DNA from 3 places in the Brevibacillus sp. HD3.3A genome. Region 3 is predicted to be linked to each of the others. Evidence: riboswitches for the same ligand, from Rfam matches in the RefSeq annotation. Region 3 holds a riboswitch; each other region holds the start of a gene.
The links. A riboswitch is a leader RNA that binds a small molecule or an ion and turns the genes downstream of it on or off. The one in region 3 is predicted to bind thiamine pyrophosphate.

Region 1 (2,264 bases), 840 kb from region 3:
AGTGGGTGTACAAAAAGTTTTCTTCATGGTGGGCGAGACACCAAGCCGCCAAAATGGAGCCGCCACGCGAGACGATCCCGGTAACGCGTTTTGCCGTCAAAGGAATGTAGCGCAGCAGAACGCCAGCGTGGATGGTGAAGTAATCGACTCCTTGTTCCGCCTGTTCGATCAATGTATCCCGATACACTTCCCAGGTCAGGTCTTCCGCTTTGCCATTGGCCTTTTCCAGCGCCTGGTAAATCGGCACGGTACCGATTGGCACGGGGCTGTTGCGGATGATCCATTCACGGGTCGTATGAATGTGCTTTCCGGTCGACAAATCCATGATCGTATCGGCGCCCCAGCGCACGGACCAAATCATTTTCTCCACTTCCTCTTCCATCGAGGAGCTTACGGCCGACGTGCCGATATTGGCGTTGACTTTGACGTGAAAATTCCGCCCGATAATCATCGGCTCCGCTTCCGGATGATTGATGTTGGCCGGAATAATCGCGCGCCCGGCAGCTACTTCGGCTCTGACAAATTCGGGGGTCACTCCTTCGCGAATCGCGATGTATTCCATCTCTGGCGTAATGATCTGCTGGCGGGCGTAGTGAAGCTGGGTGACATTTTTTCCTGGCAAAGCGCGTTTGGGCCGATAGCCTTCGCGCGGAAAAGCTGGCATCGTCACCGCTTTTTCGCTGCTTCTGATTCCGTCGTCAACAAGTTGTGGCTCCCGGCCGACATAGCTTTCCGTATCGCCGCGTTCCTCGATCCACGCTTTGCGCACTAGCGGCAAGCCTTTTTCGATGTCCGCGACATATCCGTCAGCGGTGTATTCGCCGCTCGTGTCGTAGACGCGCAAAGGCGGATTGGGGGTAGAGCCGAACAACCCTTCGCTTGCTTGAAGGGTGATTTCGCGCATCGGCACGCGGATGTCAGGGCGACTGCCGACCTCGTATACTTTGCGGCTACCGGGAAAAGATGAAATGGATGACATGAAAAAACCTCCTTGGCGTGGTTGCACGAAGCGCGAACCTTGTAGGGAGGCGAAAGAGGCCCGTCGCGAAAAAACGCCGCATGGGAGCATGCGACGCCAGACGCGAGAGTAGAGAAGCAACGGGTATTTTGCAAAAAGATACACGTCACTTGTCGTGTCATATGGACATTCCTCCGCTGGCATTACCCAGTTCAGGTTCAACGGTCGATGGCACAGTACCATCCTCTCAGCCTGGTGATTTCCAAGCTCCCGTGCTTGTTTGTAGTTGTGATTGCAAGATTAGGATACCGGAGAACGCCCATCGTTGGCAAGAAAAAGTTTCCAACAAAAATTGCCACAGGGCAACACATTTTCCCCCCCTCTATACTCATGAATCGGACTAAAACTGTTTCTGTAGACCCACACGAATCGCGTCTGTTACGATGTAATTCGATCAAAAAGAAACTGCTTTATGACGCTTCGTTCTTGTCTTTTGAGCGAACGGAGTGATTGAGATTTTTGAGGTGATGGAGTGTGGATGTATATTCGGATCTGAAGCAAGGGGAACGGGGCGCGTGGGTCAGTATTATTGCCTATATCTTTTGCTCGGCGTTAAAAATAGGAGTTGCTGTGCTGACGGGATCGGAAGCGTTGATGGCAGATGGCTTGAACAACTCGACAGACGTGGTGGCATCGATTGCGGTCCTGATCGGCCTGCGCATTGCCCGCAAGCCGCCTGACCACGATCACCCGTACGGTCATTTCCGCGCGGAGACGATTTCGGCCTTGGTCGCGTCATTCATCATGCTGTTTGTCGGCTTGCAAGTCGTGACGGAAGCGGTTCCTTCGCTGTTTGATCAAAAAACGACGGCACCGGATTTGCTCGCAGGCTGGACGGCATTGGCGACAGCGGCGATCATGCTGGGCGTGTACCGCTACAACCGTCAGCTCGCTTTGCGAACAAACAGTCAGGCGTTGCTGGCTGCGGCCGCTGACAATCGCTCGGACGCCTTCGTCAGCATCGGGACGTTTGTGGGCGTTGCGGGGGCGCAGTTCCAGCTGTACTGGCTTGACCCGCTGGCTGCTTTGGTAGTCGGAGTCATCATCCTGAAAACAGCGTGGGATATTTTCCGGGAAGCGACCCATCGCTTGACCGACGGCTTTGACGTAGAAGAGTTGGGGGAACTGAAAGAGACGATCTCGTCCATCGCCGGAGTAAAAGATATTAGCGATATTAAAGCGCGTTACCACGGCAGCAGCGTGCTGGTTGACGTCGTGATCCATGTGGAGCCGCATCTCAATGTGG
Region 2 (2,264 bases), 2.0 Mb from region 3:
GGGGAGGTGTTCCGGTTTGCAGGCAAGACTAGCCCATTTTATGTGCGCTGACGTTTTCTTCTGTTACGAAGCGCGCAGGCAAAAACGGGACGAGCTGCTCCCGCTCTCCTTTTTCCAGATAGTCCGCCATCCACTTCGCTGTGGCGGGCGAGAGCAAAATGCCGTTGCGGAAGTGCCCTCCGGCAATCGCCAGCCCTTCCCATCCTGGCACTGGTCCAAGCAATGGCTTGCCATCCGCCGTAGCTGGCCGCAATCCGCCCCACGCCTCCAGAAAAGCGGCTGAATGCAAGGCCGGAACGTACGGCATGACCCCGTTCAGGATGCTGGCTAACCCCGCCATCGTCACTTCGCGCTGAAAGCCGCTCTCGTCTTCTGTTGCGCCAAGCACGATTTTGCCGTCTTTTTTCGGCGTCACATATCCCGTCGTGCCAAAAATGACGGTGCGCAGCGGAATGCCGACAGAGGAAACAGCGGCAATCTGACCGCGAACCGGACGCACCGGAACCGACACACCCAGCAAGTCCAGCATGACACCTGCCCACGCTCCCGAAGTGATCACCGTATGCGCGGCGCGCAACGGCCCGAGCGAGCTGTCCACGCCAACTACTTTCCCGCCTTTTACCGCGATGCCGCTCACGACACAGCCGGAATGCAGCACAACTCCTTGCAGCTTGCACGCCGTCACCAAAGCGCGAAGCAACATGCGATTGTTGATGTGCCCCTCGTACGGGGAGTAAATCGCTGCCTGCGCTTTGTCTGTCAACAGCGGCTCCACTTCCGCCAATTGCTGCCTTTCCGTCAAAAAGTGCACGCTATGCCCCGCGTCCTTTTGCCAGCGAAATTTCTCTGCCAACTGTGCTTGCTCGCCATCATCGAGCGCGACTGTGAGCAGCCCCTCCAGGCTGAGCTGTACATCGCCCCCGGTAAACTCCTCCAGCTCTTGCGCCCACTGCGGATAATAAGCCAGCGACGCCATGCCGAAATCGAGCATGGGACCGGGCGCTGTAAACTCCTTCAACGGCGCGAGCATGCCCGCTGCTGCCGAGGACGCCTGTCCGCCCCATTCTCCTTGCTCAACCAACGTGACGCCCATCCCTCTGCGCGACAATTCATACGCCAGACTTAAACCGATAACTCCTCCACCCACTATGAGACAATCGCCCACGTTTTTCTCTCCTCGCTGTTGTGATCTCTCTCCTGATCCAAGTTGAACAGGGCAACATACAAAAAGCCCACCCGTTCCCAAGCAGGAAAAGGTGGGCTTCATACGCCGTATAGCCAAAGAAAAAAGCGCTGTTCGCCGGCAACCGTATCCCTGCGCCGGCATGATCCGGATCAGGTGCAATGGGTCGACGGTCGTATGCTTCCATCCTCTCAGCCCCGCGTGAAGGACTCCCCAAGTTGCTTCTTTACATATTCATTTCACCAACCAAGTATAGTCCTCCTGGCCGCCAGTGACAAGATGCTATACGCTCAATCCTCGTCTTTTACATCGTAGCTCTCCGGAACCGTCTCATGCCGCGCTGCCTCCTCGAACTCGCGGAGCTTGCGCATTTCTTCCATATGATGGTTGAACTGTTCCTTGTTGATGACGTACTCGTAGCCGTCGTGCAGAGCGCGAATCTTGCCCTGGTGAATCTTTTCCAAAATAAACGTTTCCGGAAGCTCCAAGTACGCTGCTGTCTCTTCCACGGTCAAATATGTCTTGTTATCGCGCAATCTTGCCTCCAATTCCGCTTTCTGCTGCTCGAATCCAGGTTTGCCCAAAAGGGCGAACATGTTGGCCTTGTACGCCTCCACCCCGGGCTGGTCAAACGGATTGACGCCCAATAAATAGCCGCTGATTCCGCACGCCTTTTCAAAAAAGTAGATCAAGGCCCCGAGGTGATACGCTGTCGCCTCTGGCATCTCGACAAGCAGGTTCGGCACGCCGCCATCCACGTGGGCGAGCACCGTCCCTTCGAAAGCCTTTTTATTGACAAATCCCATCCGCTTGCCGGACAAAAAGTTCAGTCCGTCCACATCAAGCGGGTCTTCTTCTACCGTGACATCGATGGCTGGCTTGTTTACGGTTACCACTGTCTCGAACAAGTGTCGCATGCCGTCCTGTATGTACTGCCCCAAGGAATGCAAGTCTGTGGAAAATTCGGCAGCGGCGGGAAAAATTCCTTTTCCATCCTTGCCTTCCGACTCCCCGAAAAGCTGTTTCCACCATTCGGCGAAAAACCGGAACTGCGGCTCGTAGCTGACCAGAAGCTCCACCG
Region 3 (2,264 bases):
GGGGGAACCCATCCGGCGCGCACGGGTGAAGTGGGCGCCATCAAAATCCTCGGCTGGGAGCGACATCGCGGGAACATCCGCCTGGAATTTATTTGCGGTTTGCGCGCTTTGCGGGATTACACGCGCAAGCAGGCGACTGTCCGCGAACTGGCCAAGCTGCTCGTCACGAGCGAGGCCGAGCTGATCGCCCAGGCGGAGCGTGTTTTGTCCGAGCGCGATTCGCTAAAAGCCAAGCTCGCCGAAGTAGAAAAACAATTGCTTGAGGTCGAGGTGCGAAAACAGCTCGCCACGGCTGAGCGGGAGGGTGGCGCGCGCGTGATCGCCCGTGTGTTCCCGGACAAATCAATCCAGCAATTGCAGCAGTTTGCCCAGTTGATGGTCGCGGAAGCTCCAGATGCCGTCTGCCTGCTCGCGGCTGCAACAGACGACAAAACCCAGCTTGTGTTTGCACGCGGGCAAGAAGTCAATGTCGCCGTGAATCAGCTGATCAAAGACACCTTGCCATTGATTGCCGGAAAAGGCGGCGGCAACCCGGCGATGGCCCAAGGCGGCGGACAGTCCAAGCCGCATGCTGACGAAGTAATTGCCCACGCGCGCAAGCTGCTTGCCCAGCTGCTGGCTTAATACAATGCGCAAGCCATAACGACAATGCAAGGAGGAGTCTATCATGTTCTGGAATCCCGGAGACAAAGTCCGCGTCAAACAGCGGACAGGAGAATACATCGCCGAAGTGCTGGAAATTCACGATACAAAACTTTTGGTCAAAGTGCTGGCGGTGACGAAGTACCCGCAACAGGGCGATCTGCACACTTCCTATGAAGTAGACGTGCCGCTGTTCCACCAGCGTCCAGCGCTTTCTTATCTGGAAAAATTCATGGCCCCGGTGTCGGCAGTGATGCGTTACAACGGCGAGGTGCCCGAGTACAAAGAATCTGTGCGCATCGCCATGGAGAGCGAGATGGACAAGCTGAGAAAAATGGCGGCTTGGGCACAGCGCTGCCTGACGGAACTGGAAGCAATGCACAAGGAAACCTTTACAAACCCGAAATAGAGTGGTACTGTAATACTCGAACGTAAGACAATTGCATAGGTTTACTACCAAACGGGGGCCGAGCGTCGTTGGCTGAGATTGTAACGAGTGTGTTACTGACCGTTGAACCTGACCTGGGTCATGCCAGCGGAGGAAGAGGTATATGAATCGATTTCACTAGGGCGGTCGTTTGCGAGATTTTTCGCAGAGGATGCGCACCAGTTGATGAGATCAACTCAACCATCCCACGGCGGATGGTTTTTTTATTCCATCTGTCCGTTTGGATACGTATACGGCTTCCACCGTTTGACTGGAGTGACTTCCGGCAGGCGAGGGAAGCCGTTTTTTGTCCCTCGGCAAGTGCCACCAAGAAGGAGGAATACAATGGTTGTTGTGCTGAATGGAAAAACAGCAGAGCTTTCGGCCGAAATCAATACGGTTCGCGCTTTGCTCGCTTCGTATTCCCTGCAAGAGAAAATCGTGGTCGTGGAGCGCAACGGAGAAATTATCGACCGCTCCCTGTATGAACAAACGCCGATTGCCGATGGAGACCGCATCGAAATCGTTCATTTTGTCGGAGGAGGATGATCATCATGGATACTTTGAAAATTGGACCTTACGAGTTTCGCTCCCGTTTGTTGCTCGGGACTGGAAAATTCGCAGACTTGGAAACGCAAGGGAAAGCGGTGGAAGTGTCGGAAGCGGAAATTTTGACGTTCGCCATTCGCCGACTGAATTTGGAAAATCCGCAAGAACCGAACTTTTTGGAACAGCTCGATCTGAAAAAATTCACTCTGCTGCCAAATACAGCAGGAGCCTATACAGCCGAGGAAGCGGTGCGCATCGCCCGCCTGGCGAAAGCGTCCGGCTTGTGCGACATGATCAAGGTAGAGGTCATCGGTGACCCGAAAACATTGCTGCCTGATCCGATCGGCACATTGGAAGCGTCGAAAATTTTGGTCGAGGAAGGCTTCATCGTGTTGACTTACACGAACGACGATCCGATTCTCGCCAAGCGCTTGCAGGATGTAGGCGTTCATGCCGTCATGCCAGGAGCGTCGCCGATCGGTTCTGGCCAGGGAATCGTCAACGAAAACAACTTGCGCTTCATCATCGAGGACGCCAAAGTGCCGATCATCGTCGATGCGGGAATCGGTTCTCCGGCAGATTGCGCGAAAGCAATGGAGCTGGGCGCAGACGGTGTCTTGTTGAATACGGCTGTTGCTCTCGCGGA

Region 1: it holds a riboswitch for thiamine pyrophosphate, as region 3 does, so the genes downstream of both, thiC (phosphomethylpyrimidine synthase ThiC) here and thiS (sulfur carrier protein ThiS) in region 3, are expected to answer to the same signal.
Region 2: it holds a riboswitch for thiamine pyrophosphate, as region 3 does, so the genes downstream of both, thiO (glycine oxidase ThiO) here and thiS (sulfur carrier protein ThiS) in region 3, are expected to answer to the same signal.

Annotation. Positions count from the first base shown of each region.
Region 1 is NZ_CP085874.1:3,746,154-3,748,417, reverse strand. Features, by position in the region: gene thiC (phosphomethylpyrimidine synthase ThiC) at 1-979, opposite strand, end outside; TPP riboswitch at 1,131-1,242, opposite strand; gene HP435_RS17225 (cation diffusion facilitator family transporter) at 1,493-2,264, shown strand, end outside.
Region 2 is NZ_CP085874.1:914,451-916,714, reverse strand. Features, by position in the region: gene thiO (glycine oxidase ThiO) at 29-1,165, opposite strand; TPP riboswitch at 1,293-1,409, opposite strand; gene HP435_RS29230 (excisionase family DNA-binding protein) at 1,474-1,692, opposite strand; partial or broken gene HP435_RS04660 (glucose-6-phosphate isomerase) at 1,714-2,264, opposite strand, start outside.
Region 3 is NZ_CP085874.1:2,909,473-2,911,736, forward strand. Features, by position in the region: gene HP435_RS14335 (alanyl-tRNA editing protein) at 1-624, shown strand, start outside; gene kapB (kinase-associated lipoprotein KapB) at 668-1,051, shown strand; TPP riboswitch at 1,093-1,203, shown strand; gene thiS (sulfur carrier protein ThiS) at 1,415-1,618, shown strand; gene HP435_RS14350 (thiazole synthase) at 1,624-2,264, shown strand, end outside.